Regions from separate parts of the Caloramator sp. genome, predicted to be linked through region 2. Evidence: a T-box and tRNA genes for the amino acid it is inferred to sense, from the RefSeq annotation. Region 2 holds a T-box; the other regions hold tRNA genes.
What was found. A T-box is a leader RNA that pairs with one kind of tRNA and senses whether it is charged. The one in region 2 lies ahead of serS (serine--tRNA ligase), so its partner is inferred to be a tRNA-Ser.

Region 1 (10,245 bases), on a different contig from region 2:
TACTCTACCCTTTAAAGTAACCTTCTTGGTTTCAAATGTTGCGTTACTTTCTGGACTTGTTATTTCAATCATAGGAGCATTGCTATCTTTAATTATTTCAACAGTCTTTACTGTTTCAAATCCAAATAGGTCAACTGCTCTAAATGTAACTTTATTTACTCCATCCTTTAATTTAACGTCATAAGTATATGACTTTGATACTCCATTTCCAACTTCGCTCTCTTCATAGGCGATTTGATTTCCATTTACATAAAGCCTATATCCAAATACCTCATCAGAAACATTTAGTTTAACAGTGTATTTGTCTACATCCTTAGAAACCTTTACTTTACCATCATTGATTCCTTCAAATTCAATTACTGGAGCAGTTGTATCAACAAATACCTTATACGCAAAGCTATTCTTATTACCTGCTAAATCTTCTACCTCAACATATATCCTATTTACTCCATCCTTTTCAAAGTTTACTTCTGTAAAATACATATAAACTAATCTTGCTTCATCTGATACTCCATCAAACACATACCAAGGTTCTACAGGTACTTCTTGCCCATTAATCTTTAGGCTCTTTACCATTTCGCTTACTTCACCTGAAAGCCATACTTCTCTACTATCAAACATTGAACCACTGTATCCTGGAGTTATTGTTGGCATTGTAGTATCTACTACTATCTTTACTTCGCCTTCTGTTATAAGCGAATTATATGCATATGCTCTAACTATTAAATTGTGCTCTCCCTCAGTTAATTCTTTAAATTCAAGCTTATTATTATCCTCTACCTCTTCTCCATCAAAGAATACCTTAACGTCATCTACAAAATATCTAATAGAGTCATCAAATGTATACTCAATTGATACATCATTTTGATTTGTATAATATACTCTATCAACATTGAATTTAATTAGTGAATTATCCACCTCTACTCTCTTAATTTGGAAATTACCTGCATAATCAACTGCCACTATTTCAATTACATTTAATCCGTTTTCAAGGTCAACAGATAATTTAAGTTCATCTGTTGGTTTAAATTCTATTATATTGTCATAATTTTCATTTACAGCAACTAAGTAGTACATTATTCCTAAATTGTCATTGCCTTCAAACTCCAAGTCATATTTATTTAAGCCTGTTGGTTTATCTCCTGATAAAACTTCAACTTCAGGTTGTGTTAAGTCAACCTTTACAGGCATTGTAAGTTCTGTCCATTCTGCACCTTCAAAATCAACTTTTCCTAAAAGTCTTATAAAGTACTGTCCTTCAGGTGCTACAAAGTATTCATCCTTTTCCTCATCATAGAGCATTCCATCCCATACCCAATCAAAATTGTACTTAGCTGGGAATTCTTCACTTACTCTATTTTTCCTAATGTTCTTATCATAAGAAATAGTTCTTAAAACATTCTTATTGGAGTCTAATACCTCAATCTTAAATTCCTTTGCATTTCTTAAGAAAGAAACAAGAGGCATTACTCCATCAAACATAGAGTCTCCATTTGGTGAAATTGCAATATATTTTGGATTTATAATTGGCATACCATATTCTTCATTATATCCGTCAACTCCTAAATAGAATCCAATTGAGTCTACTAATGTTGTTTGGGCATAATATGAATTTTCATCCCACATTGGTGCATCAAAAATTCTTACTTTATCCCATTCTCCATAGAATCCCATATATGGCATTACTAATTCTGGATTTTTGCTATCCTTTTCTATTAAACTAATAAAACCTTCAACAAATATATTACTTGGTGCACTTTCAGGTACATTTAAAGTTACTGTTACCTCTTTTGTTTCATTTGGTGCAACTGTAACTTCATTTTCACTAAATGAAATTGATGCACCTGTAAGTTTCATAGCATTTGGATATAATAAACCATTTCTTTGATAAGTAGTTAAGACACCATATTTATCTACTAAGTTGAATGTATAAGTTTCTTGACCAAAGTTAGTTAATTTTAACTTAAATGTTGTCTGATTTGATACTTCCTTAAGTGCTGCAACAGCTCTTCCACCTTCAGTACTTACTGTAACATTTGTCCTTATTGCTTTATCTACCTTAATTAATCCTGCACCCTGTTTTCTTGTTAGATATGGTAATCCTACCGCTTTATCTATCATTGGCTCTGCAGTATTTGTTAATAATCTCTTTGCAAGTTCAACAAATTCCCTTGGAGTTAATCCCATATTCTTTGATTTTAGGTATTGAACAACAAGTGCAACAGCTCCTGATGTATGAGGTGCTGCCATTGATGTACCACTCATTGTCTCATACTTATTTGCATTTACAGTTGAATAGATTTGTCCTCCTGGTGCTGTTAAATCTGGTTTAAAATTCAAATCTGGTGTTGGTCCCCAAGATGAAAAATCTGACATTTTATCAGCGTTTGAATTTGGAGCAACTGCCTGCTTTCCTTGGAATTTAACCTTAACACCATTTTCTATGTTGTTTAATAGCTTTACTCCATCTGCATTGTTTATAAAAACAGCAGGAATTTTAACTGATGGGTCTGTCGCCATATTAATATATGAATTATCTCCATCTCTGTTAAATACAATTACACCAACCGCACCTGCTGCTTGTGCATTTAGCTTCTTTTCTACAAAAGTTATAGCCCCTCTTTTTATTAAAGCAATCTTTCCTGTTAAATCTTTTCCTTCAAAATCTTGAGGCAATCCTAAGTTACAATAAACAAGTTCATATTCTCCCTTTAATACTCCAACTGGATCAATTTCTGATATAGTATAACCCATATCACCTGTTTCATTACCTAATACATATGTTAAAGCTGGAAGTCTTAAATGTGTATTCTCTGATGATGCAACTTGTATAGTATCTGGGAATAAACCAGGTGAACCTACTATAGATGTATCTGGGTCTTGTGCATATGATACATATGGATATGTTGAGTAATATGAATTACCTGCTGAAACAACAACCACAACCCCTGCATCTGTTGCATTTTTTATTGCTCTTTGCTCTGGGTCATCAGGCATTACAAATCCTGCTGATGAACCTAAACTCATATTTATTACATCTGCACCGTGTTTTACAGAATCATCAATTGCTGCTGCAATATCATCAGTAAAGGCACCAGCATTTGCTGGATCATTTGAGAAAACCTTTAATGCAAGAACTTGAGCCTCTGGTGCTACACCTTTAATTTCACCATTTGCAGCAACTATACCAGCAACATGCATTCCATGCATACTACCTGATTTGTCAATTATGTCTGTATTCATATCTGCATAGTTATATCCGTATGGAACCTTATCTGTAAAGAACTTACCTGGTCCTTCTGTTATTGAGTTTTTATTTAGCTTTGCCTTTGATGGATCTGTTAGCTTCATATCCTTGTGTGTATAATCTATTCCTGTATCAACTATTGAAGCAACAGTACCCTCACCCTTAAATCCAAGTTCATTCCAAACAGTTGGTGAGTTTGTAATATTAACAGCTGTTGACATATCAAGATAATATTTGTTAACAACTGTTACCTTTTTTACTCCCTTAATCTTTCTAATTGCATCTATGTCTCTATACTTAACAGTTAAACTAACACCATTTAAAACGCTTTGATAAGTATGTCTAACTTTACCAAACTTACTAATTTGATATATAAGTTTTGTCTGATTAACCTTTACATCATCAATCAACTGTTTATTATTTTTTAAACTTACATTCTTTGAATTTGCCAAATCCAATGCAGTTGGATTGTCAAATTCAACTATTATCCTTACATTGTCATCTTCTTTTGGTTCTGGTTTCATATTGTCAAAATTGTCATCAACTATTGATACGTTACCAAACTTTTGGATTAATGCTCTTCTTGCATCAACTTCCTTAAAGTTTTTAAGATACTTTTGCAGTTTGAACTTTTGTACCAAATTTTCTTGATTTGCACGTCTGTTTTCAGCTGCCTTCGTCATAGGCATTAAACTTGAAAACAAAAGAGCAACAGACAGCGTGAAGCTAATAAATTTCTTCATCTTCATATCGATCCCCCTTTATTTATTTTTTTAATTGAATAAAAATAATTCATCCCTCCTTTTTCATTTTTTCCTTTATTGTATTTATACTATATTTTTAAAGCGATGAGTATATATAATCGTTCGCAAATTATACCAATTATGTATTACATTGATTTAACATCTACAAAAAAAATAATAGAACGACAATTTTGTCGTCCTATTATTTACATATTTAAAAAATAATTTTAATAAATATTAAATTTTGGCGGAGAGAGTGGGATTTGAACCCACGGTACGGTTGCCCGTACGCACGATTTCGAGTCGTGTGCATTAGACCACTCTGCCATCTCTCCATCTAAGTAATATGATATATGTATTATTTTTTAATGTCAACATTTTATATTTAGTTAACTTGTATTGTTTTTTCAATAATGATATAATTTTATTATCGATTTTCGATAACGAATTTAGATAGGAGTGTTTATTAATGGATAGCAAAATATTACGCAAACTTTTCCTTGGCTTTATCGAAATACACATACTTCACCACGCAAAAAAGAAACCCTTTTATGGTTCTTGGATGATAGAGGAACTTAAACACCACGGATATGATATAAGCCCTGGAACATTATACCCTATTCTTCACACCCTCTGTAAAGAGGGACTTCTATCTGTAGAGGAACAAAACGTAAACGGAAAAATCAGAAAATACTACTCTATTACTAAAGAGGGTGAAGATGTGCTTATAAAAGCAAAAGAAAAGGCTTTAGAACTTATTAATGAAATAGGAGGATAAAACTATGTTTGAAATAAAAAATCTCAAATACAAAAATATACTCTATATTGACCACCTTAATATAAATAAAAACGCCGTCACAAGCATAGTAGGGGAAAGCGGTAGTGGTAAAACAACTCTACTTAAAATGCTAAATAACATAATAAGCCCTGATGAAGGAGAAATCTATTATAACGGAAAAGAACTAAACCAGTACAACCCAATTGATTTAAGAAGAAGAGTAGTTATGCTTCCACAAACTCCCATTATATATAAGGGAAGTATATTGGATAATATTTTAATAGGCAAAAAATTTTCTAAGTCTGAAATCTATGATATTAAAGAGATAGAAAATCTTTTAGAAAAATTTAATGTAAATAAAAACCTAAATGAACCTGCTGAAAATTTATCTGGCGGAGAAAAACAAAGGGTTTGCTTAATTAGGGTACTTATAATGAACCCTGAAGTTATACTTTTAGATGAGCCAACATCTGCCCTTGATGAAAATACAGAGGATTTAGTCATTAATTATGTAGTAGAATATGTAAAGAAAAATAATAAGACTCTTATTATGGTAACCCACTCTAACGAAATAGCAAAAAAATACTCAGACCATATAATTGAAATAAATAAAAGGAGATGATTTATTTGAATGGAGCTGTAAAATTATCAATAATGCAGGTATTGTCTGCCTATCTGTTTATACTAATTCTTCTTTTAATAGTTAAAAGGAGAGGCTTAAATAGAGAAAAGGAAATAATAATATCTACTACTCGAATGACTCTACAACTAATTTTAACAGGATATATTCTAACATATATATTTAAAAATCCAAATCCTTTTATAACCCTCCTTGTAATATCAATTATGGAGATTTTTGCAATACAAAACATAATAAAACGTTCTAAAACTAAACTTTCTTATGAACTTAAAAAAGTAGTTATTTTTTCTATGATAGTTGGAACATTATTTACACTATTTTATTTCATTTTAATAGTCATAAACATTAAACCTTGGTATAATCCTCAATACTTTATTCCTCTTGCTGGTATGATAATAGGCAATTCTATGACAGGAATAAGCCTTGGAATAAACAAATTAATTGATGGATTTAAAAATCAAATTGATGTAATTGAATGTTCACTAATGCTCGGTGCATCTCCTAAGGATGCCTGCAAACCAATATTAGATAATGCCTTCGATTCTGCAATACTACCTACTATAAACTCTATGGTTGGAATGGGAATAGTATTCTTACCTGGTATGATGACAGGACAAATACTATCAGGTTCTTCGCCCTTAGTTGCAATAGAATATCAAATTGCTATTATGCTTGGTATTTTAGGTAGTGTATCAATAAGTGTAATCATATTCCTATTGTTAGGATATAAAACCTTCTTTAATAATAGAATGCAAATTAAAAGAGAGGAACTATAATTCTCTCTCAAGCTATTGAAAAAGTTATATATTGATTAGCCCATTAAGGATTTCTTGGGCATTCGTTCATTTCACTAAGCAATTCTAAGCTTTTCTTTGTTTAAAAAAGTCCTACCCTCGCTATGCCATCGTCCTGATGGCCGCTCGGCTCGGCACATCCTGTGCCAAATTACGGACTTTTTTAAAGTCGAAAATCAAGAATTGCTAAAGTTCATGAAAGAGCCTATTAAAATCCTTTCATGGGGCTTTTTCATACTTTAGCTAACAATTAGGTTTGTCAACAATCTGAAAGAAGTACTATAATCGTCTCTTTTTTTTAAAAAAATTGCTTAAAAGGTCTGCACATTCCTTAGAAAGCACTCCCCCTATAACCTCTATCCTATGATTTAATCTCTCATCACATGCAATATTATAAAGGGTTCCACAGGCACCAAACCTTTTATCATAGGCTCCAAAAACCAGCCTTTTTATTCTGCTATTTACAAGTGCCCCAGCACACATAACACAGGGCTCTAAAGTTACATATATTTCACAGTCAATAAGCCTCCATCCACCTAATGCTTTACAGGCTTCCTTTATTGCAATTATCTCAGCGTGGGCTGTTGCATCTTTTAAAGTTTCCCTTAAATTATGTCCTCTTCCTATTATTTTTCCATCCTTAACAATCACAGCACCAACCGGCACCTCATCTAAATATAGGCATTTTTTTGCTTCCTTAATAGCCTCATTCATAAAATACTCCATAACATCACCCAAAGATATTATAAATTATGTTTATAATAAAATAAATACAATTATAACGCCAATTACTTTACTTTAATAATTATTTTCTGGTAATATATAATTAATAAAACAAAAGGGGTGATTTTATGTGTTATTTTATTTTTGCCGAAACAAAAAATACTATCAATGAAAAGGTTATAGAAAGAAACGAACAGAGCAGCCTTTATGTACAAAATTTATCTTATTTAGTTGAAATTAAGGATAAAAATTTATATCATATAAGTAATGGTCACTGTGCCTGCGATATTGCAGTAAGTCCCCATAGATTAATTGACAATGTAAAGGACGTACTTAAAAATATTGAAGGCGACTTTGATTTTATAATTATAGATAGCGAAAAGGATGATGTTGAACCTCTACTTGAAGAAAATAAAGACTTTGAATCCTTTTTATCTAAATTTGAAGAATTAACAATTAACTTCAATGAATTTATTAGCAAATATCCAAATCAAATAAAGTTTGACACTCTCTACAAAATAAAGCGATAAGCCTATGCTTATCGCTTTATTTTAAACTTCTTTTTAGAAAAAAGGCTCCTGAACTGTGAAAACACATCAACAACATCAGAAACTGCTGATACTATATCATCCACAGTCGCTGCAACCTCATTTACACTTGATACAATATCTCCTACCTCATCACCCTTTGATTCTATACTTGCTGCAATTTTATTCACATTATCAACAAGCTTAGGTAGGGTATTTAATGTGTTATCTATATTGTTTTTATTTGTATCTAATATGCTGTTAATCTTGTCTGCCATTAAGCCTAACTTCTTTAAAGTAGTAACTATATAATATGTAATAAAAATTACTGCAACTATACCAACTACTGCAAGTATATCACTTAAAGTTATAGTTAAAGTTAAACTACCCATATATTATTCTCCCTCTTTTTCCTCTTCATCATTGCAGCAATCTTCACCTTCTCCACAGCAGCAGCCCATATCATCTTCACAGCAGCAGTCAAAATCCTCTAAACATTCTTCTCCTTCACAGCAGCAACTTGTCTTAACAACCTTTGACTTTACGTTTTCTGCAACTTCCTTTGCCTTATCTAAAGCCTCCTTTGCACCCTCCTTTAAATCCTCTCTTGTTTCTTTACCTGACTTTGGTGCAAATAATATACCTGAGATTGCTCCAAGTGCCGCACCTATAGCTACACCCGCTGCAAGACCTTTTCTTAAACTCTTTTTTGCTCTCTTTTCTCCTCTTAAATCAATGTCAAACCTTTTCATAGTATCAACCTCCTTTTGTCATATTATACCACAAAGTATAAAAAAGTAAACTATTTCGACAAATAAAGGACTTTTTACTCTATTATAAAGCCCTTTCATTATAACAGTTTCAGACAAATTATAAGACTCATTTTCTTCCATTTTATCAACTTTTTTAATAGGTTCGCCACAAAAGCTACAAAAATTGCTGTCCTCTTTAACTTTCCTCACACAATTTATGCTCTTTCTGTATTTTCATAAACCCTTCTGGCTAAATATAATGCTAAACATATTCTAAAAATAACAAACATATAATTACCTCGTCTTTTTATTGGCATAAAAGCCCCTATAAACAGGTCATATTCATTTCTACAGCACCCTTTTTTAGTCTTTGAAAAATCTAAGCTCTATAGGTCATTTTTCAATCCCTAAAAAATTCATTTTTTAGCTGCTAAATTAAGTTTTATACATGGAATGTATAAAATATTTATCTACCTCTATTACTTGACAAATCTAATTTTATAAAAATTTCAAAAAACCCCTTATATATAAAGGGCCAAATAGGTTATTTATTCACAAATTGTATATACATTAATAACAATTATTAATTACTTTTTTAACCTTTTTATTGTTATTTTATATATTCTTTATTTTCTGTTATTGTCCTTGTAATTAAGCCCGTAGCAATTACTGATGTAACTATAAGCTCATATTCATTAATTTTTGGTATTCTATCAATAGCAGTTTCATATATTGCAGCAGCTACATCAACAGCTAAATCATAAATCAAATCTACCTTTTTATCAGCTAAAGCCTCTCCTTCGGCTGTTTCTATTATAGAATAATATGATGTTAAAAATAGATCTTCAACTACATCAATAAGATCAAATTGGGTTATATTTTTTTTCAAAATAAAATCTCTTATAAGCTCTATTTTATTATCTATATCGTCATTTGACTTTTTCATTGATTTTTTATTATTAACATTTTCTTTTTTCTTTGTCATTTAAATACACCTACACTTCCATATTTAATAATTATTAACATACGTTAAAATCTAATTATTACTAAAACAATATAAAAATATTGATTCATTTATTTAACTTTATCAATCATCTTATTTAACTCATCAACTAAATCCTTAGGCAACTTTTCTTTTGCTTTATTTATAATCTCTTCTGGTATATCTTTATAATATGCTTCCGCTATTGCACCAGAAATACATGCCATTGTATCGCTATCACCACCTAATGATACTGCTTTTCTTATTGAATCTTCAAAGCTTTTTGATTCTAAAAATGCTATTATTGATTCCGGAACCGATCCTTGACAGGTTACATCAAATTTATATGTAGGCCTTATTTCATCTAATTTTCTACTCAGATTATATCCAAACTTTTCTTCTATGTAATTTTTTATAAACTCCTTGTCTTTTCCTTTTCTTGCAAAATAAATTGCTATAGCTGTAGCCTGTGCACCTTTAACACCTTCTACATGATTATGTGTCACCTCTGCTGTTATTCTCGCTTCATTTAATATTTCTTCTTCGCTATCAAAAAAGTATGCCACAGGACTAACTCTCATCGCCGAACCATTTCCAAAACTTCCATATGGTTCATATGAATTTGATGCAATCCATCTTCTAAAACTTCCTCCATATCCTGCGTCTGGATATTTTAATGCATATTCCTTTAACATCATCGCATATATAATTTTCTTTTCTTTTTCATTCTTTATGTTTTTGCTCTCTATTTCATCCAACGCCTCAAATATTGCCATTGTTAATACAGTATCATCTGTAAATCTTGAATTGTAAGAAAATAACTCGAAATCTTCTGTTTTTATTGGATTCCATTCATATACTGAACCAACAATATCACCTATAATAGCTCCAATCATCATAATCACCTTTTTCACAATTTTCTTTTAATTTTATAATATCACTATTACTATTAATCATCAAACAGTTTAAAATTTTTAAGTGCTTTTAGTAATACTTTTTGTTATAGTTTTTTGAAATATGTACTATTGATTTTCTCTATAAAAATTTCTATCAAAAAGC
Region 2 (7,495 bases):
ATTTATAACCTCATAATTCTTGATATAATGCTTCCTAAGGTTGATGGTTTAACATTGCTTAAGAAAATAAGGGAGAGATCCTCAGTTCCAGTAATAATGCTAACAGCAAAGGGCGAAGATGAAGATAAGGTTCTTGGATTTGAATACGGAGCAGACGATTATCTAACAAAGCCATTTAATATATTAGAGCTACGTGCAAGAATAAAGGCTTTACTTAGAAGGACCTATGACATAGTAGCAAATAAAGGAGATATAATAAAATCTGGAGATATAATGATTGACGTTCCTTCAAGAAAAGTTAATATAGCAGGTAAACCAGTTGACTTAACTTCAAAGGAATTTGATATTTTATTCTTACTTGTTACAAATCCAGGGAAAATATATAGCAGAGATACTTTACTTGAAATTATTTGGGGTTATGATTACTATGGAGACTCAAGAACAGTTGATGTACATATAAGACGATTGAGAGAAAAGATAGAAAAGGATCCTAGTAACCCACAATATGTATTAACTAAGTGGGGAGTTGGTTACTATTATAAAGGATGATTTAATTAAAAATTCTGTTAAACTAAAATTATCATTATCCTATGTAGCAATACTAACAGTAGGTTTACTTTTAGTAAATATATTTGTTTTCTTAGCAATCAGAAAGGAGTATATTACTGAAAGAAAAGGCAATATATATCTATATCAGAGAACAATTGCTGATTTGGCTTATGAGGCGGATTTGAATAAAACGCCTCTTTTTGACATTGCAGTAGAAACTATATCTAATCAATCAAATTCAAGGATATTAGTGATAGATGATAAATACATCGTAAAGGCAGATTCTAAAAATGAGCTTATTGGTAAATATTATCAAAATAGAGAGGTTAAAAGGGCCTTTTCAGGTGTAAAAACATCTAAATTAAGGGGTTTTTTAAAGAATAGCTATTTAAGTGTTGCAACTCCAATATTGATTGGAGATAAAGTAAAGGGAGTAGTTTGGTTTTTAACCCCTATAGATGATATATACAATAAGATTATAGTTATAGAAAAGAGATTGTTTACAATTTCTCTATTTATACTTGCTATAGTTACATTAATAGGTTATTTTATATCCACCTATGCTACAAAACCAATATATAGCGTTATTGATGCAATAGAGAATATGGCAGAAGGAAATTTAAAACAGAGGGTTGAAGTTATTGAAAACGATGAGATTGCAAGGCTATGTATGGCCTTTAATGAAATGAATGAGAAAATAACTACAATAGATAGTGAGCGTAGACAATTCGTTGCGGATGCATCTCACGAACTTAAATCCCCTCTTGCCAGCATAAATGTGCTTGTGGAATCTTTGATATCAAGTGAATTGGCAAATAAAGATATGGCAATGGAGTTTCTTCAGGATATACATTCTGAGATAGATAGATTAAGTAATATAGTAAATAATCTCTTGGAACTTACTAAATTGGAAGGAAGTTTTGGAGTTAAGGTTGAAAAGTTTGACTTAAACGACGTATGTCTTCAAGTTGTAAAAAGGGTAGGGTATATTGCAAAAACTAAAAATGTAGAAATATTTTATGATGGTCAGAGTGTAGAAATTGAGGCAAATAGAGATAATATATTTAGGGCATTGTATAATGTAGTAGAAAATGCGGTAAAATATTCCTTTGAATATGGTAGAGTTGACTTTTGGGTTGAAAAGGACAGCAGAGGAGCAATAATACATATAAAGGATCACGGAGTTGGAATACCAGAGGAGGACATACCTAAGATATTCGAAAGATTTTATAGAGTAGATAAAACAAGGGATAGAAAAACTGGTGGAAGTGGACTTGGGCTTTCAATTGTTAATGAAATTATTAAAAAGCATAATGGAACGATAGAAGTAAAAAGTAGGGTGGGGGAAGGAACAGAATTTATAATATCAATTCCTTATGAATTTAAGGGATAGGAGTGTTTTATATGAAAAAATATTTTATATTCCTTCTTTTCACACTCTCATTTTTTATCTATGGATGCAGGCAAAGGGAAGTACAAACATACGATGTTAGAATAGTTGTATATGAAATAGGTGAGGACAATTATTTAAGACCTGTGGAGGTTGTGACAAAGTTTAAGGGTTCCCTTGAGGAGACTTGTGCAAGTTATATAATAGACCACCTAAAAAAGGGAGGGTTTATAGATAATAACATAAAACTTAAATCAATAAAAAAGGAATCCGGAATAGTATATATTAGATTAAACCGTGAAATTGGAGATATGTATAAGGATAGCAACTTAGCACTGTATTCAATAGTAAATACCATAACAGAAGTTCCAATGGTGGAAAAGGTAGTTATTCGAACAAACAAAGGAGAATATACCTATAACAGAAATAGAAGTGTCTTAAAAAGAGATAAGAACTTAAATCCTTCACAGGTTTTAAAAAAGCAGATGGATTTTGAAAAAGAAGGCGATTTTTTTTCTGCATATCTTTTGATGTCAGATGAGGCAACAAATAATTTTAGGAAAAGCTATGATGACTATTACAAAGAGATGATGGAGGTATACAGTTTAGGTTTTACAAATCAAGAGTTTAGAGTTGGTGAATATAATATAGAAGGTAACATAGCCAAAGTAAAGGTTACATTTTTTACACCTGAGGGAGATGTAAATTTACAATTTAAATGTGTAAATATTGATGGAGTATGGTTGGTTGATTGGTTAACCTCACAAACTAATTTGTAGGAGGAGAATATGAGAGGAGAAGAAAGAAGAGAAGCAATACTTAGCCATTTAAAAAAAGCCTCCTCACCTTTAAAGGGAGGAGAGCTCTCTAAACTATACAACGTAAGTAGACAAGTTATTGTACAGGATATAGCTCTTTTAAGAGCAGAAGGACACGATATAATAGCAACACCACAGGGTTATGTTTTAATGGTTAACAACAATCAATTTATTAAGAAAATTATAGCTGTAAAACACAATGAAAATCAAATAGAAGATGAGCTTAGGACTATAGTCTCATTAGGTGGAAGGGTTTTAGATGTGACCATAGAACACAAAATATATGGTGAAATAACAGGAAAACTAATGCTAAGGTCTATATATGATGTAGAAATGTTCATTAATAGGCTTAGGGAGAGCAAAGCAAAACCTTTATCTAACTTAACAGAGGGTGTTCACATTCATACGATAGAAGCAGATAGTGAAAAAGATATGGAAAGAATAACAAAGGCTCTAAAGGAAAAAGGATTTCTAATTGAATAATATTTACAAATAAACTAAAATTATGTTAAAATTTTATTGATTAATATGAAAGGTGGGGGAAAAGTGGATAATAGAGTAACAAAATTAGCACAGGTTCTTTTAAAGTATTCATTGAATTTAAAGGCAGGAGACAAACTTTTAATACAGGGTGGGCAAGCAACTATACCTTTAATAAAGGAAGTATATAGAGAAGCTGTAAAAATGGGTGTTTATCCTCAAGTCGATTTAGGAATCGAAGAGTTAACAGAGATTATGTTAAAACACGGAAATGATGAGCAGATAATGTACATACCAGAGTCAGCAAAAACAGCCTTTGAAACAGTTGATGCGATATTAACTATATGGGGCGAGAAAAATACAAGAATGTTAACAAATATAGATGCATCAAAGATGAAGTTAAGATCAAGAGGAAGAAGACAGCTAATTGATATATTTGAAAGAAGAATGGCAAGTAAAGAATTAAAATGGTGCGGAACACAATTTCCAACTCAAGCAGATGCACAGGAAGCAAGTATGTCACTTGAGGAATATGAAGATTTTGTTTATGGTGCAGGCTACATAGACTTAGAAAATCCTATTGAAAAGTGGCAGGAAGTAAGAGAACAACAAGAAAGAATATGTAGAATACTTGATACTAAAAAGGAAATAAGAATAGTATCAAAGGATACTGATATAAGGATGAGTGTTGAAGGAAGAAAATGGATAAACTGTTGTGGTAATGAAAACTTCCCAGATGGAGAAGTCTTTACAAGCCCAATAGAAGACAGTGTTGAGGGATATATAAGATTTTCATTCCCAGGAATATACGCAGGTCGTGAAATTGAAGATATAAGACTTAAATTTGAAAAGGGTAAAGTTGTTGAAGCAACAGCAGCAAAGGGAGAAGAACTACTACTTGAACTTTTAGATACAGATGAAGGAGCAAAATTCTTAGGAGAAGTTGCTGTTGGAACAAACTATGGAATAAAGAAATTTACAAAGAATATGCTGTTTGACGAAAAGATTGGTGGAACTGTTCATCTTGCAATAGGTAGAGGATTTCCAGAGGCAGGTTCTAAAAATTCATCTGCAATTCATTGGGATATGCTCTGTGATATGAGAGATGGTGGAGAGATATATGCAGATGGAGAACTAATTTATAAGGATGGAAAATTTATTATATAAAAATATGACCCATGCTGATGCATGGGTCATATTATATAATATCATCTGTCTCAATATCTGCTATTTTATCTAACGTTTTTATCTTTTTTATAAGTTGGGATTTATTTATTAAGCCCTTTTCAATAAGAAGCTCAATTAACCCAACAACCATTAGAGTATTTTTATAATCTACTTCCTTTAAATCTGCTATTTGACTTAAAATATCTATTTCACTCATCTTAACCCCTCCCCATTATAATTATTGCCAAGTTTAATTTTTTTAAACAGGGGGGATGAAAATGAAATTAGATATGTTTATGTGTATTATATTTCTTGCTATAATGTCTTCTTTGGGGTTTGTATGTTTTAATATATTAAAACTAACAATATTTGTATATTTACTTTTGTTAGGGGTTAGGGGATTAAGATATAAGTTAAATATGAGAATAAAAAAGAGTAAAGTATTTTGTACCGCCTTTGCACTCTTGTTTTTTATGACCTTTTTAACTGGGTTTACCTATAAAAATCCTAAAAAACCAATACCGGTTTTAACCTACCATAGGGTTAATGATGAGGTTTATGATGCAAAGGTTCCAACAGTATCGGTAAAACAGTTTGAAAAACAGATGAAATATTTAAAAAAGAGAGGATATCAAACAATTACAGAAAAGGAACTACTTGATTATTATAGCGGTATTAAAATTAAATTACCTAAAAAACCCATATTAATAACCTTTGATGATGGATGGAGAGACAACTACGAAAATGCCTATCCAATACTAAAAAAATACGGTTTTACTGCAACAATATTTTTAGCAACGGGTAAAATGGGAGAAGATGAATATTTAACTTGGGATATGGTAAAGGAAATGTATTTAAATGGTATAGCCTTTGGAGGACACACAAGAAATCATATTAATCTATCTAAGGTGGATTTAGATACAGTAGAGAAGGAAATTGAATTGAGCTTTGAAGATATAGAAAAAAATTTAGGAGTAAAGCCTCTTTCTTTTTGCTATCCCTATGGAGGAGGAGATTTAAATAAATCTATTCAACATATAGTTAAAAAGTCAGGTTTTCAAATAGCCTTTGCAAGTTACAACTATGGTATAAATATGGGGAATGTAAATATAATGGCAGTAAGAAGAATATTAATGCCCAGGTTTAATAAACTTCACAAATTTGAAATGCTTCTCTTACTATGGTAATAATAAATTGATGTTGTAATTTTTTGAAATGGTGTTATAATATATATTAAAATAAACTGATGACGGGAAATAGTAAATAAGTTTAAAGTTTAAGAGAGCTGACGGTTGGTGCGAGTCAGTACTTTATCTTATTGAATCCATCCCTGAGGGTTTGCGATGAGCAAAACGGTAACCTCCGTTAAAGGTTTTAAGGTGGGCTTTTAGCCAATTAGGGTGGCAACGCGGAAGGTATGACCTTTCGTCCCTTTATAGGGATGAAGGGTCTTTATTTTTGTAAAAAAATTTAAGTAGATTAATATAGAAAAGGAGGATTTAAAATGTTAGATCTAAAAAGAATAAGAGTTGAACACGAGGCTATAAAAGAAGCAATGAAGATTAGGGGTGAGGCCTTTGACCTTGAAATGATTGACAAGGTTGTTGAGCTTGATGAAAGAAGAAGAAGCATTCTATCTGAAGTTGAAGTTTTAAAGAATAAGAGAAACACAGATTCACAAGAAATAGCAAAGCTTAAAAAGGCAGGCCAAAATGCAGATGAACTATTAAAGGAAATGAAGGAACTATCAGATAAAATTAAGGAATATGACGCAGAACTTAGTAAGGTAGAAGAAGAAATAAACTATCTACTTCTAAGAATACCAAATGTTCCACATAAGGATGTTCCAAAGGGAGAAACTGATGCAGACAACGTTGAAATTAGAAAATGGGGAGATGTAAGACAATTTGATTTTGAAGCAAAGGCTCATTGGGATATAGGAACAGAGCTTGATATATTAGATTTTGAAAGAGCAGGGAAGGTAACAGGAGCAAGATTTACCTTCTATAAGGGACTTGGTGCAAGACTTGAAAGAGCAGTAATAAACTTCTTCTTAGATACACATATAGATAAACACGGATATACAGAAATATTCCCTCCATTTATGGTAAACAGAAAGAGTATGACAGGAACAGGACAACTTCCAAAGTTTGAAGAGGATGCATTTAAGGTGACAAATGATGACTACTTCCTAATTCCAACAGCAGAGGTTCCTGTAACTAATATGTATATGGATGAAATATTAGATGGAAGCAAATTACCAATAAAGCACGTTGCATATTCTGCTTGCTTCCGTTCAGAAGCTGGTTCAGCAGGACGTGACACAAGAGGATTAATAAGACAACATCAATTTAATAAAGTAGAGCTTGTTAAATTTGCAGATCCAGACAATTCTTATGAAGAGTTAGAAAAACTAACTCGTGATGCAGAGGAAGTATTACAACTTCTTGGATTACCATATAGAGTTGTTCTAATTTGTTCAGGTGACTTAGGATTTACGGCAGCAAAGAAATATGATATAGAAGTTTGGATGCCAAGTTACGGAAGATATGTTGAAATTTCAAGCTGTTCAAACTTTGAAGATTTCCAAGCAAGACGTGCAAATATAAGATTCAAGAAGGATGCAAAAGATAAGCCAAGATTTGTGCATACACTAAATGGTTCAGGTGTTGCAGTAGGAAGAACTGTTGCAGCAATACTTGAAAACTATCAACAAGAAGATGGCTCAGTAATCATACCAGAAGTTTTAAGACCATATATGGGTGGAATAGAAAGAATAACAAAGTAATTATAAAAATAGGAGTAGCAACTAAAAGGGCTACTCCTATACATTTATGCTATATATTTATCATTGCATAAAATGAAAGGTGATTATATAATAAATATTGTTGATGGGCAATTAAGACAAAAACAAAAAAATAAAATTAAAAAGATGTGTCAATATTATTTGGAAATGTCACCTAAAAATAAAATTAAAAAGATGTTGACAACAAAGTAAGTCGCTGATATAATAATAAATGTCCGATACGGAGAGGTGGTCGAGCTGGTTTAAGGCACCGGTCTTGAAAACCGGCGTAGGGGTGACTCTACC
Region 3 (14,422 bases), on a different contig from region 2:
TTATTTTTCGCCACAAAGTTCAAGAAGTCTTTCCCATCTTCTATCTACTTCTTCTTGAATCTTAGCAACTATGTGTTCATTTTCTGGCTTTAATAGGTGCTTAAATCTTCCTTGAAGTTTTAACCATTCAGTTATTGGCTTCTTTTCTGCTGGCTTGTAGTTTAGCTTATAAACTCCATTTTCAACTTCATATAGTGGCCAGAAGCAAGTTTCAACAGCAGCCTTAACAACATCAAGTTCAGTTGCTGTATCACATCTCCATCCTCTTGGACATGGAGTTAATACGTTCATAAACTTAGCACCCTTTATGCTGAATGCCTTTTCTGCTTTGTTGTATAGGTCAAACATATATTTAGTTCCTGGAATTACTGGAACAGTTTGAGCAACATATGGTATATGATGTCCTACCATTATTTCAGTTAAGTCTTTTCTAAATTGTTGCTTACCTGGAACTACCTTCCCAGCTGGTGAAGTTGTTGTATCTGCACCAAATGGAGTAGCTGATGATCTTTGAATACCTGTGTTCATGTATGCACCATTGTCATAGCATACATATAATAAGTCATGTCCTCTTTCCATAGCACCTGATAGTGATTGAAGACCGATATCATAAGTTCCACCATCTCCACCGAATGCTATGAACTTATATGTATCGTTAACTTTACCCTTTCTTTGGAATGCTCTATAGCAAGCTTCTGCACCACTTCCTGTTGCAGCTGCATTTTCAAAAGCTGTGTGTATCCAAGAATCCTTCCAAGCTGTATATGGATATAGACAAGTTGAAACTTCAAGACATCCTGTAGCATTTGCAATTACTGCCTTTTCATCATCCTTAAGTGCCTTAAGTATCCAATTTACTACCATTGGGGCACCGCAACCTGCACACATTCTATGTCCACCAGTTAATCTAACCTTCTTTGCTGAAAGTTCCTTTAAATTTGGCATGATGGCACCTCCTATTCTCTTACACCAATGTAGTTATAAACTTCATACTTGCCAGTTTCAATAGCATTAAATAGGTTGCTGAAAACTTCTTCAAAGTTATATGTTGTAACGTCTCTTCCACCAAGACCATAGATGTAGTTTTGTACTATCTTTCCATCTGCTCTTCCGTACATAGCACTTACTACTTCATTGAATAATGGGCCGCCTGCTGCATTGAAACCGTCAACCTTATCCATTATTGCAACAGCCTTAACATTCTTTAGAGCTTCAGCTATTTCTTCAGCTGGGAATGGTCTAAATACTCTAACCTTTATTAAACCAACCTTCTTACCTTGAGCTCTTAGAGCATCTACAACTGTCTTTGCAGTACCTGCTGATGAGTTAATTAGAACTAAAGCAGCTTCTGCATCTTCCATCTTGTATTCTTCAAAGAAACCATACTTTCTTCCTGTTAATTTTTCATATTCAGCAGCAACTTCAAGAATTACCTTCTTAGCATTCTTCATTGCTTCTGCTTGTTGTCTCTTATGTTCAAAATAGTGATTTGGTAAATCAAGTGGTCCCATTGATACAGGATCTTGACCTATTAATGCAAATGGAGCCTTTCTTTCTTCTCCAACAAATGCCTTAACATCTGCATCATCAAGCATTTCAAGATTTTCAACAGCGTGGCTTGTTATAAATCCGTCATAACAAACCATAACTGGAAGTTGTACATCAGGATGTTCTCCTATTCTTACTGCTTGCATTAGATTGTCGTATGCTTCTTGAGCATTTTCACCATAAAGTTGTATCCAACCTGAATCTCTTGCACCCATTGAGTCTGAGTGGTCGTTATGTATGTTAATTGGTCCTGAAAGTGCTCTATTTGTGACTGCAAGAACCATTGGTGTTCTCATTGATGCTGCAACATATAATACTTCCCACATAAGTGCAAGACCTGCTGATGCAGTAGCTGTAATAACTCTACCACCTGCAGCCGCAGCACCTATACATGCTGACATTGCACTATGTTCTGATTCAACTGGTACAAACTCAGTTGTAACCTCACCATTTGCCACAAATTGTGAGAAATATTGTGGAACTTCTGTAGATGGTGTTATAGGGAAAGCAGCAACAACATCTGGATTAATTTGTTTCATACCAAATGCAACTGCTTCATTACCACTTAATGATACTCTCTTTGCCATTGCCTAATTCCTCCCCTCATTATTCTTCTGGTACAAAGTCAAGGGCACCGAACTTACATTGTTTTGTACAAACTCCGCATCCCTTACAGTGGTCAAAATCGAATCCTACAAGCTTACCATTTTCAACCTTTATTGAGTTGTCTGGACAAACAACCCAGCAAAGTAGACAGTGCTTACATTTATCTTCATACCAAACTGGTCTCATTGCTCTCCAGTCACCAGTCTTGAAATCTTCTGCATTACCTGCATCTAAAATTACTCCACCTGGTGTAGTTTCTCTCCAAGTTGTTTCATTTGTTATGTTAACCTTTCTTTCTTTATTCATTTCCCTTCACCTCCTCAAGTGCTCTCTTAACAGCTTCCATATTCTTTGGAACAACGTGAGGTTTATTAGCAAACTTATGCTTAAATGAAGCTTCAATGTCATTTAAGAAAGTTTCAACTGGAATTACTCCTGTTATCTTAACAACAGCAGCAAGCATTGGAGTATTTGGGAAATATGCTCCAAGAGTTTCTTCTGAAATCTTTCTTGCATCTATTGTGTATACTCTACCATCGTAGTTTAATTCCTTCTTAATTTCTTCTGGTGACTTTGCAGTATTAACAATCACTGCACCATCCTTCTTAAGTCCTGCTGTAACTGGTACAGACTTAATTAGTGTTTCATCAACAACAACTACATAATCTGGTTCATAAATGTTACTATGTATTGATATTGGCTCATCACTTATTCTGTTGTATGCAGTTATTGGTGCACCCATTCTTTCTGGGCCGTATTCTGGGAAACCTTGAATATACTTTCCAGTATTAAAAGCTACTTCTGCAAGTAATAGTGAAGCTGTCTTTGCCCCTTGGCCACCACGACCATGCCAACGAATTTCAACTAGCTTTGACATTAAATTATCCTCCCTTCACACTCTTTTATATAACAGAAAATTCTGAACAAGCCTGTTATAGCATAATTTGTACTCCTTGTACTATAACAGCACATAAATGCCTTATAATACAAGGGTTTTCAATACAACAGCCTGTCAATTAAAATTGTAACAGACTAAAAAAATCCTGTCAATAAACTTACCTAAAAAATTCGACTTATCTAAAAATTTGTTAATTTATTAACGTTTTGATGGCAAAATAAAAGAACAAGTCAACCTTGTCCTTTAATTAAAAGATAGCCCATTCTAAAAGAACTATAAGACCTATACCAGGTATTCCAAGCACTCCAGCACAAAAAGCTGTAAATATATTAAGAGGAATTGTTATGTTAAATTTTTGTCCTATTATATTTGCTGCAAAAATTATAATGCCACCTATTGCTGTTTTTAAAATAAATTTAATAACTATTAATGATTTTTCCTTCAATGCCATAACAAATAAAAATAATAGAAATATAATTAATACATATACGATTACATTAACATCAACTTGTAAAGGCATATAACTCCTCCTATGAAGTTTGTTTGTTATATTTATATGCCTTAATAGTTAACTATATTATTAATTCTTTTTGCCACTTTGAATAGATAACTTAATCTTGCAAATTCGGCCTTTTCTTTATATATTGCATAATCTATCATATCTGGGTCAGTTGAATACATAAAGGTTTCCTGTGCACTTTTTATTTCTGAAATAACCCTTTCTATTTCACTTTTTACCTCCAACAATTCCTTATTTTCTTGAACCTTTGGAGAACTTATAACCCTTATTGCTTTTTCTAATAAATCGATGGTTGAAACATGTCCATCCATTTTAACCCCTCCTCCGTATTTTACATCTACATTATTGACAAGTTAAGGAGAGTTTATACAAAAAACTAAGGTATAAAATTATTTTTATGTAGTATAAGCATAATATTGTACTAAAAACATCTACAGCCTTAAAAACTTACTACTCCATATCTTATTATTCCCTATACGCCATCATTTTGTAATATACTTTTTTATTGTTCATTATACGAACAATAATATAGAATTTAGTATTGTGTTGTTATACTTTTACTTTATATATAATATGATTTTATGCTATAATTTTCTTAAACGTTTAAGTATAATAAAAAGGAGAGAAAAAGATGGATTGGAAACAAGGCATCTATTCTGATGGCTCAAAGAATTTTTTAAGCAATCCTAATCCAAGATTAGGCGAAACAATTAAAGTTAAACTTAGGGTTTTCAAAGATGCACCTATTAAAGCTATATTTTTAAGATACCTCCCAAATGGAGAACATCATATGATAGAAATGAAAAGAGAAAACGAAGATGATATATTTGCCTACTACAGCACAGATTTAAAAATAAGTGAAAAAACAATTAATTATCGTTTTATGATTGCAACTGATGATGATGTGTATTATTATAATCAGCTTGAGGTTACAAACTACGACCCAAACGAACACTATGATTTTAAGATAATTGCAGATTATGAAAACCTTGAATGGGTAAGAGATTGTGTTTTTTATCAAATATTCCCTGACCGTTTTTATAACGGAAATCCAGATAATGATGTACAAGATGAAGAATATTTTTTAGATGGGCATCCTACTTCAAAACAACCTTGGGGCAAAAAACCTGTAGAATATAGCGAAGGACACTGTTTAGATTTTTATGGTGGCGATTTAGAAGGAATAAAACAAAAAATTCCTTATTTAAAGGAGTTGGGTGTCAATGCAGTTTACATTAATCCAATATTTTGGGCACCTTCTCACCATAAATACGACTGTATAGATTATTTTCAAGTCGACCCGCACTTTGGTGGAAATGAGGCACTAAAGGAATTAGTTGATGAACTTCATAAAAACGATATGAAAATTATACTTGATATATCTGTAAATCATACTGGTTCAGGGCATAGATGGTTTAATAAAGAAGGATTTTTTGATAAATCAACTGGTGCATATAATGATAAAAACGCTGAAGAAAGAGAATACTATTATTTTGATGAAAATGGAGACTATTTTAGGTGGATGGGGGTAGACACTCTCCCAAGTTTAGACTACCGTTCTCAGAAATTAAGAGACATTATATATAGAAAGCCTCATTCTGTTCTTCAAACTTGGTTAAAACCTCCATACAATATAGATGGTTGGAGACTTGATGTTGCAAACAATATGGCAAGAAAAGATGAAATAGATGTATCTAATGAAGTTTGGATTGAACTAAGACAACATTTAAAGGCAGCAAAATCAAATATGTATCTATTGGCAGAACATTGGGCAGATACTTCAAAGTATCTGCAGGGAGATAAATGGGATGCTGCTATGAATTATTATGGATTCCAAAGACCTGTTAGAGATTTTATTGGTGATATAGATGTTTATCTAACAAGAACCCATATACCTTTAAAAAGCAAGCACAAAGACGCTGTAAAACTTGCAAAGCAACTTAGTCAGCATCTTGCACAACTTCCATATCAAGTTAAGATGAATCAGTTTAACCTATTAGACAGCCACGATGTACATAGACTTCATATAATGCCACATATAGATTTTGAAACATACCGTTGTGCTGTTGTTATGTTATTTACTTTCCCTGGAGTTCCATCTATCTATTATGGTGATGAGGTTGGAATTGAAGGAGATCTGCGTTATGGTGAAGGCTGTAGATACTGTATGCCTTGGGAAGAAGACAAGTGGAATAAAAATCACTACAACCTATATAAAAAATTAGCTCACCTTAGAACCAAAGAAGATGTCTTAAAAAACGGCGGGTTTAAAATTCTTTATGCAGAAGGTTCAATTATTGCCTTTGCAAGATTTAATAACGAAAAGGCATTTATAACTGTTGTATCAATGGAAAATGCAGATAAAGAGATTCCTATAAACGGAAGACTCATTGGAATAACTGATAAGAGTAGTATAAATGAAGTATTTAATGAAAAAAATGCTTATATATGTAAAGATGGTATTGTAAATTTAAAAGTTAGTGCCAATAAAGCCTATTTATATGAAATAACTTTAAAGCCCTAAGATACCTTTGCAAAACACAATATTGCCCCACAAATTTATTATTACAAATCCTGAAGAGAAGATATAGTTTATGCAAAATAATACGATAACATTAATGTAAATATAGGTTTATGGGGGTAATATTTATGAATGATAAACCTAAATGCTTTGAGGCAATAGAATTAATTTAAAACACCTGCAAGGGCAAAAATCAACCTCAATGTAAAATGTGTAAATACTATATATGGTTTAAAATGGGAGATGAAGATACAGCAGTAAATATAATAAAAACATTACTACAAGATGAGTAAAGGAAGGTTTTATGCCTTCCTTATACATTTTTTATACAAAAATCCATAAAATCATATATAAAACTATCCTTAGCCTCATCTAAATATATAAAGTTAAACTCCCTATATATACGTATATCTTTAATTGGAACCTCTTTTAAAGTTCCAATCTTAAGCTCTTTTTTTATAGCCTCTCGCGATATTATTGTATAACCTAAGTTAGCCTCAACCAATGATATTATTGCATTGATATTACCTATCTCCATATAGATATTTATATCTTTAATATCATACCCTGCTCCTAAAACAATTTGTTCAAATATCTTTCTTGTACCAGAACCCTTTTCTCTTAATATTAAATTGCCCTTTATAATATCTTTTATATCTACCTCTTTTTTATTTGCAAAATAATGTTCTGGAGAAACAGCTAATACCAGCTCATCATCTTTAAATTTGCTATAACAAAATTTTTGTTTATCAAAAGGCCCCTCAACAACAGCAAAATCTAATTTCCTCTTTAACAACTTATCTTCTATATCTTCTGTATTATACACCTCAAGTAAAATTCTAATATTGGGATTTTGCTTTTGATATTCTGCTAATATCTTGGGCAATACATAACCCCCAATTGTCATACTTGCCCCTACTTTATATGTTCTATGTATTCCCGATTTATTTTTAATCTCATCCAATGCTTTTCTATATAACACGTCTATATCCTGTGCATATTTAAATAATATTTTACCTTCTTCAGTTAATTCTATATTTCTTCCTACTTTCTTAAAAAGTTTAGTACCATAATATTCCTCAAGTAACTTAATATGATTAGATACAGCAGGTTGAGATAAATTAAGATATTCAGCTGCATTTGTATAATTTTTAAATTTTGCAAGGGCAATAAACGAAACCAACTTTGCATCCATCAAACCTACCATCCCCAAACATTTAGCATAAAAATACATAATTATTATAACATATTGTTATAGTTTTATAATAAATCATTTATTGTTTATACAGATATGTGGCATTAATATTATATTTGTTAAAACTTTTGCAAAAGGAGATGACATTATGGAATGGATTAGAAAAAATTATCAAGGAATTCTTCTATCTCTAATTTTATCTATTATAGCCTATAAACTTGGTAAAATATTCCCTGTAATAGGTGGGCCTGTGTTTGGGATAGTTTTAGGTATACTTATAAATAATACAATAGGAAAACCAAAAGATTCTCAAGAAGGAATAAAATTTACTTCTAAAAAAATTCTTCAATGGGCAATCATTGTTCTTGGTGCAAGTTTAAACATAAAACAAATTTATGAAACAGGTATTGAATCATTATCTGTTACTTTCATTACTCTTTCAGTAGCCTTTATTACTGCATTTGTCTTTGGAAAGCTTCTTAATATACCATATAAATTAAAATCACTTATAGGCGTTGGAACTGCAATATGTGGAGGTTCTGCAATTGCTGCAATATCTCCAATAATTGAAGCTGATGAAATGGAAGTTGCATACTCAATATCTACAATATTTTTATTTAATATAATAGCCGTACTTATTTTCCCTCCACTTGGTCATATTCTCGGATTTGATGATAAGTCGTTTGGACTTTGGGCAGGAACTGCAATAAACGATACATCATCTGTTGTAGCAGCAGGATACATATACAGCAACGCTGCAGGTGCCTATGCTACAATTGTTAAACTAACAAGAACAACAATGATTATCCCTATTTCCTTAATCTTTGCAATCATAACTTCAATACAAAAGAAAAAAGAATCAAAACAAAATCTGGGGGTAAATTATAGCTTTAAGAAAATATTTCCTTGGTTTATAATTTGGTTTTTAGTAGCTTCTATTTTAAATACAATTGGATTATTTCCAAAAGATATAATTTCATATATAAACACAATAGGTAAATTTATGATTGTTATGGCACTTTCTGCAATTGGGCTTTCAACAGACTTTAAAAAAATACTTCAAACAGGTATAAAACCTCTCTTATTAGGCCTAATTGTTTGGTTTTCAGTTGCAGTCTCAAGTATAATAGTTCAAACTTTATAATAATTAATTTAAAATCCATATCAAACAACATTAAACAAAGAGAAAAAGAGAAAGGTTAAAAAATCCTTTCTCTTTATTTATACTAAACCTAATTTTTAATATATATATCTATTCAGTTTTTTATTTACTTAATCAACTTAATCCACTCATTCACATTATTAACAACAAAAACTTCTTCTCCACCATCTATAGTTATAACCTTTAATCCTTTTTTAATTATAGAAACTGATATTATTTTTAATTCCTTTATTTCTTTTTATGGAATTATTAATTTATGCGGATTAAAATTAAACTTATGTGATTGAAATATCACAGTTCATCTTTAGTTAAAAATAGCCATCCTCCAGCTGCTTCATTTTTGATAAAATGATTTGCAGGTCCATCATAAATTATTTCTTTGCCATTTGTTATCTCTAATCCAATCTTTTTAAATTTTTTGCTTTGGAAAAACATAAAAATGCCAATAAGTATCCCAAATGAAATTCCTGCCAATACTCCTTGAATAATACCTTTCAATGGTGACAAAAACATAAGCGAGAAAAATATACTCATAAAAAATCCAAATGATAATGCTGCATAGATTAATGTTTTTATATAATTTTTCATTTTTCCCCTCCCATTTTGAAACCACTAATTATTAGTTTTTAAACATAAGCACTTTTTATATCGTTTCCCTAACCCCATCCATTCTCCTTATTTCATTTACATCCTCAGCATCTTCAAGTCTTATTGGCCTTATTAGATAATCCAAAATACTCCCCCTTATTTTTTATTAAAAATACACCCAAGCGAAATGATTGTAAATTTTGGATAATGTCACATTTCACTTGTTATCGTCAAAAAAACTCCTTCAAAACCACCCCTTTAAAACCCTTGAAAAATCTGCCTCCCATATAATACCAGCAAAAAACTCCTTCAAAATTTTTAAAAAAATTTCCAATTTTTATCCTTTATTTTCCAAATAAATATATCGAAAAGGAAAATAAAGTTGTTCAAAATTTAGGGGGTAGGGGATTAGTTTTTTAGGGTTATAGGATTTATAGGGGAATAAGATTTTAGTAAAATAGGGGGTATATCTTTTTCTGATATTTAATCTTATTTTTTCTCTATCAAATCCCTATTTTATTAATCCTTTATTTCCCTCATTTCTAATTCTAAATCAATCCTCTTTATCAACTATAATCCTATATAACTTAAACCCTAAAAAACTCAATACCCTAACACCCTATTCTCCTATTTTCCTGAAATCCTAAAATTATACTAAAAGGAAGAGCCTTAAATTTACTCTTCCTTTTTGAACGACTTTATTTTCTTTTGAAGGAGTTTAATTGGAATTGAAGGAATTTTTTGAGGAATACACAATTTCTGGTGGCACTTATATTTCTCTTCTGCCTTCAAGGGCTTTTAGAAGCGTTACCTCATCTGCATATTCTATGTCCCCGCCTACTGGAATTCCGTGGGCTATTCTTGAAACCTTTATACCAAGAGGTTTTATAAGCCTTGCTATATACATTGCTGTAGCCTCTCCCTCAACATTTGGGTTTGTTGCAATAATAACCTCTTTTACCTCTTCATTCATTCTTGATAAAAGCTCTTTTATTTTAATATCATCGGGTCCAATACCAAGCATTGGAGAAATTGCACCGTGAAGAACGTGATATAAACCTTTGTATTCCTTTGTTCTCTCCATTGCAATAACATCCTTAGGCTCCTGAACAACACAAATCGTACTCCTATCCCTTGCAGTATTTGAACAAATTACACAAGGATCTGTATCAGTTAAATTACCACAAACAGAACAATATTTAATCGTTTCCTTTGCTTCAATTATAGCATCAGCAAGAGATTCCACATCTCTTTTATCCATATTTATAATATAAAAAGCAAGCCTCTGGGCTGTCTTTGTTCCAACACCCGGAAGCTTTGAAAGTTCTTCAATTAATTTTGCAACCTTTATAGGATAAAACAATCAACTCACTCCTTAGAAAAGACCAGGCATATTTAGTCCACCTGTAAGTTTACCCATTTCATTTGCCATCATTTCTTCTGCCTTCTTTAAAGCTTCATTTACTGCTGCTAAAACAAGATCTTGAAGCATTTCAACATCATCTGGATCAACTACTTCTCTATCAATAACAATATCTACTATTTCCTTCTTTCCATTTGCAACTGCCTTAACCTTTCCACCACCAACAGTTGCTTCAACAGTTTCTTGTTCAAGCTTTGCTCTCATTTCTTCTATTTGCTTTTGAAGTTTTTGTGCCTGCTTTAGTAGATTGTTCATATTTCCACCCATTGGGGGCATTCCACCTTTAAACATATAAAAACCTCCCTTAATTCACTATCATTTTATTATATTCATTTTACCTTCTTATTGTACCAGTTAGTTTCTGTAAATTCAATCACAAACTACTCTACTATTTCAACTAAATCCTCACCTAAAACACTCTTTACCCTATCTATTTCATCCTCCATAGGGTCTCCTAATATTCTAAATTCAAATTTAACATCCTTCTTTAAAACCTTTGAGAAATATTCTTCAACTACCTTTTTATTTTCTGCCTTTTCAAGGTTATCTTTACTAAAGGAATACTTTTTATCAAATCCTACAACTATCTTATTGCCCTTTGTTTCTACAACATCCCCAGGCTCAAGATATGCATATATTATCATCTTTTTATTTGCCTTAAGTAAGTTTAATACATCGTGCCAGCTTGCTCTAACTTCATTTATAGATACATCAAGTACAGGAAGTTCTGATAAAGCCATTTCCTTTTTGATTGGTTGCTCTTCTATCCTTTTAGCTACATTAGGCTTTGATTTTTGTGTTTGTATCTTTGGCTCTCTACTTTGTACGATAAAGCTTCCTTCCCTTATCTTTTCCTCTAATGTATTTAGCCTTGACATAATAGTTTCAACGGAAATATCATACTCTCTTTTACAATATCTAATTACAGTCATCTCAAGAAGTATTCTCCATTGATTTGTAATCTTTGTCGAGTTTTCTGCCTCAACAAATAGGTTAACTGCCCTCATTATTTCCTCACTTCTTAGCTTCCTCGACTGCTCAACCAATCTGTTTATAGTTTCCTTACTCAAATCAAGTATTTCTTCAGGATTTTTACTAACCTTTGCAAGAAGCAGGTTTCTAAAATGCCTTGTCATATCTTTAATAAACTGAACTACATCCTTACCACTTAATATAACCTCGTCAATTGTCCTTATTGCACCCTCTATATTTCTATCTATCATAAAATCAACAAGATTAAAAATATGTTCATTGGATGTAAGCCCAAGCATTTCAGAAACTCTTTGGTATTCAACTTTACCATCAGACATTGCAATTGCCTGATCTAAAATAGAAAGTGCATCACGCATTGCTCCATCTGAAACACGAGATATAAGTTCAAGCGTGTCGTCATCACAAAGTGCTCCTACTTGCTGAACGACACTTCTTAATCTTGAAACCATATCCTTTGTTGTGATTCTCTTAAAGTCAAACCTTTGACATCTTGAAAGTATAGTAGGGGGTACCTTTTGAGGGTCCGTTGTTGCAAGTATAAAAATAACGTGCTTAGGTGGCTCTTCTAAAGTCTTCAAAAGTGCATTGAAGGCACTTTGGGAAAGCATATGTACCTCATCTATTATATATACCTTATATCTTGCTCTATGAGGTGGATATTTTACATCCTCAATAAGTTCCCTTACATTTTCAACTCTGTTGTTTGATGCAGCGTCTATCTCAAAAACATCTATTAATGTTCCTGCATTTATTTCCCTACACATCTCGCATTCATTACAAGGTTCTGCATCAACTAAATTTAGACAGTTTACAGCCTTCGATAATATTTTTGCCGTTGACGTTTTTCCTGTTCCACGAGTTCCGCAGAATAGATATGCGTGAGGAATTTTATTTTGCAATATTTGATTTTTAAGTGTTCTTACTATATGTTCCTGCCCTACAACTTGGCTGAAGTTTTGTGGTCTAAACTCTCTATAAAGGGCTTTGTACATAATATCACCCCTTAAATAATTATAACCAATTATAGTAATTTAAAAAAGTATAAAAAAAAGCCCTTAAGGCTATTTTTAAGACCGTGCACCTTACTTCGATGTAAGCCTACAAGCGTTACCTGGGCAGTAAGCTCCAATCAGGCTTACCCGCGGCACACGAAAGTGTTCACTTACCGTTGCTTCCTTCCGGACCTGGCGGGGTTCATGAATTTCCGTTGCGCAGGACCCAATCTTCAACACCACTTACCCAGGTCAGTCCCTACATACTTACACCTAGGTAAGGAATTCAACCCTGCTATAGCGGATTGCAGGTTACAGGGCACCGCTACCTCCCCGTCTAGCACGGTCATGGCGGAGAGAGGGGGATTCGAACCCCCGATACGGGTTTTATCCGTATACGCGATTTCCAGTCGCGCGCCTTCGACCAGCTCAGCCATCTCTCCATGTGCTGACTATTACATTATATATATTTTATTAAGTTATGTCAAGGTGAGATTTGTCAGAAATATTTGTAATAAGTTAACAAAAGGTTACAGGAACCTTTTGTTAACTTATCTTAAATGCTTTAATTTTGATTCAACAACCTTTTCAGCAACTTCAAATAACTCCTTTATTTCTTCAGATGCTAAACTATAGTGAATATTAAGCCCAACCTTCTCTCCCTTAACCACACCAGCATCCTTTAATATTCTTAAATGTTGTGAAAGATTTGATTGGCTAAACTCTATATTTTCATTAAGCTTACATACACATTCTGGCCCATCTATCAAAAACTTTACTATTTTATATCTTATTGGATGTCCTAATGCCTTAAATATTTTAACAATCATTTCCTCCTGTGTCACCTTTAACACCCCTTATTCTGTAGTTAATAATATTATAATTCTCTAAACAAATATATGCAAGACATAAGTAAAAAAGGGCATTTATGCCCTTCCAGTTCTTATATTATTTATGAAGCTCTCTGGCATTCCTACCTCCTCCATATCCTGTGCAGCCCTTTCATAGTCGTATGGTACATACATTATTTCAACCTTAAGCTCATCATCTGCATCTATAATTATATAATTTGCATCTGGTCTTCCATTTTTAGGTTTGCCTACACTACCTGAATTTATCAACATTTTGTTGTAGTATCTTTTAAAATATGGCACATGTGTATGTCCACAAACTAAAATATCGTGGCTTATTTCTCCCATAACCTCTTCTGCTTCCTTTGAATTTTCCTTTAGATATTCATTTATCTTTCTTGGACTTCCATGAACAAATATAAATGTTCTTTCACCAAAAGTTAAAACAGCCTCCTTTGGAAGTGCTCTTAAAAATCTCTTATTTTCCTCAGTTGTGTTTTCTACTGTCCAACCAAGTGATATTCCTGCGTTTTCAGCATCCTTAGGGTTTGGATAATCACATCCACAAACCATTCTCTCAAATCCAACTGCATCATCGTAGTTACCCATAATAGTTAATATATTTTTCTTTCTGATAAGTTCAATTACTTCGTTTGGATGAGTCCCATAACCTACAAGATCTCCTAAACATACTGTCAAATCAACATCTCTTCTTTCTATATCCTCTAAAACCTTCTCAAGAGCATATATGTTGCTGTGAATGTCAGATATAACTGCTATTCTCATATTATCACCTCTTAATATTATTTAATTATATAATAATGTATAAATATGTTGCCTGTAAAGTTAATTTAGTGTTAAAAATTTCTTAGATAACATATATTATTTCCATAAACTATTGTACTAATAAGTATAAAATATTATAATATTTCTATCATATTAAAGGGGGGAGATAAAATTGAAGGACAAGAAAAAAATAGCTGTAGAATTTATTATTCTATTTGGTATTATAAGTGCCTTAGGTGATGTTACCTATGAAGGTGCAAGAAGCGTATATGGTACATATCTTGCATCATTGGGTGCCACCGCAACTATTATAGGATTTATTACAGGACTTGGTGAATT

Region 1: it encodes a tRNA-Ser, which carries the amino acid that the T-box ahead of serS (serine--tRNA ligase) is inferred to sense. The anticodon was not compared.
Region 3: it encodes a tRNA-Ser, which carries the amino acid that the T-box ahead of serS (serine--tRNA ligase) is inferred to sense. The anticodon was not compared.

What each region holds. Positions count from the first base shown of each region.
Region 1 covers NZ_JAIHAO010000054.1:404-10,648, reverse strand. Annotated here, with positions in the region: partial or broken gene JG776_RS11480 (S8 family serine peptidase) at 1-3,996, opposite strand, end outside; tRNA gene JG776_RS11475 (tRNA-Ser) at 4,236-4,325, opposite strand; gene JG776_RS11470 (PadR family transcriptional regulator) at 4,460-4,768, shown strand; gene JG776_RS11465 (ABC transporter ATP-binding protein) at 4,773-5,390, shown strand; gene fetB (iron export ABC transporter permease subunit FetB) at 5,396-6,184, shown strand; gene tadA (tRNA adenosine(34) deaminase TadA) at 6,482-6,928, opposite strand; gene JG776_RS11450 (hypothetical protein) at 7,054-7,455, shown strand; gene JG776_RS11445 (DUF948 domain-containing protein) at 7,464-7,844, opposite strand; gene JG776_RS11440 (YtxH domain-containing protein) at 7,848-8,204, opposite strand; gene JG776_RS11435 (hypothetical protein) at 8,815-9,189, opposite strand; gene JG776_RS11430 (ADP-ribosylglycohydrolase family protein) at 9,279-10,082, opposite strand.
Region 2 covers NZ_JAIHAO010000056.1:2,481-9,975, reverse strand. Annotated here, with positions in the region: gene JG776_RS11590 (response regulator transcription factor) at 1-549, shown strand, start outside; gene JG776_RS11585 (HAMP domain-containing sensor histidine kinase) at 527-1,942, shown strand; gene JG776_RS11580 (GerMN domain-containing protein) at 1,954-2,718, shown strand; gene JG776_RS11575 (transcription repressor NadR) at 2,728-3,240, shown strand; gene JG776_RS11570 (aminopeptidase) at 3,286-4,404, shown strand; gene JG776_RS11565 (hypothetical protein) at 4,436-4,621, opposite strand; gene JG776_RS11560 (polysaccharide deacetylase family protein) at 4,683-5,591, shown strand; T-box leader at 5,642-5,840, shown strand; gene serS (serine--tRNA ligase) at 5,909-7,192, shown strand; tRNA gene JG776_RS11550 (tRNA-Ser) at 7,433-7,495, shown strand, end outside.
Region 3 covers NZ_JAIHAO010000042.1:1,376-15,797, reverse strand. Annotated here, with positions in the region: gene JG776_RS10620 (thiamine pyrophosphate-dependent enzyme) at 1-945, opposite strand; gene porA (pyruvate ferredoxin oxidoreductase) at 957-2,135, opposite strand; gene JG776_RS10610 (4Fe-4S binding protein) at 2,155-2,460, opposite strand; gene JG776_RS10605 (2-oxoacid:acceptor oxidoreductase family protein) at 2,453-3,031, opposite strand; gene JG776_RS10600 (pro-sigmaK processing inhibitor BofA family protein) at 3,300-3,572, opposite strand; gene JG776_RS10595 (DUF2508 family protein) at 3,614-3,883, opposite strand; gene JG776_RS10590 (alpha amylase N-terminal ig-like domain-containing protein) at 4,204-6,096, shown strand; gene JG776_RS10585 (LysR family transcriptional regulator) at 6,407-7,288, opposite strand; gene JG776_RS10580 (YeiH family protein) at 7,437-8,432, shown strand; gene JG776_RS10575 (hypothetical protein) at 8,742-9,038, opposite strand; gene JG776_RS10570 (acetyltransferase) at 9,094-9,183, opposite strand; gene recR (recombination mediator RecR) at 9,808-10,401, opposite strand; gene JG776_RS10560 (YbaB/EbfC family nucleoid-associated protein) at 10,414-10,752, opposite strand; gene dnaX (DNA polymerase III subunit gamma/tau) at 10,842-12,446, opposite strand; RNA gene ffs (signal recognition particle sRNA large type) at 12,528-12,792, opposite strand; tRNA gene JG776_RS10545 (tRNA-Ser) at 12,796-12,889, opposite strand; gene JG776_RS10540 (metalloregulator ArsR/SmtB family transcription factor) at 12,998-13,291, opposite strand; gene JG776_RS10535 (metallophosphoesterase family protein) at 13,373-14,083, opposite strand; gene JG776_RS10530 (MFS transporter) at 14,256-14,422, shown strand, end outside.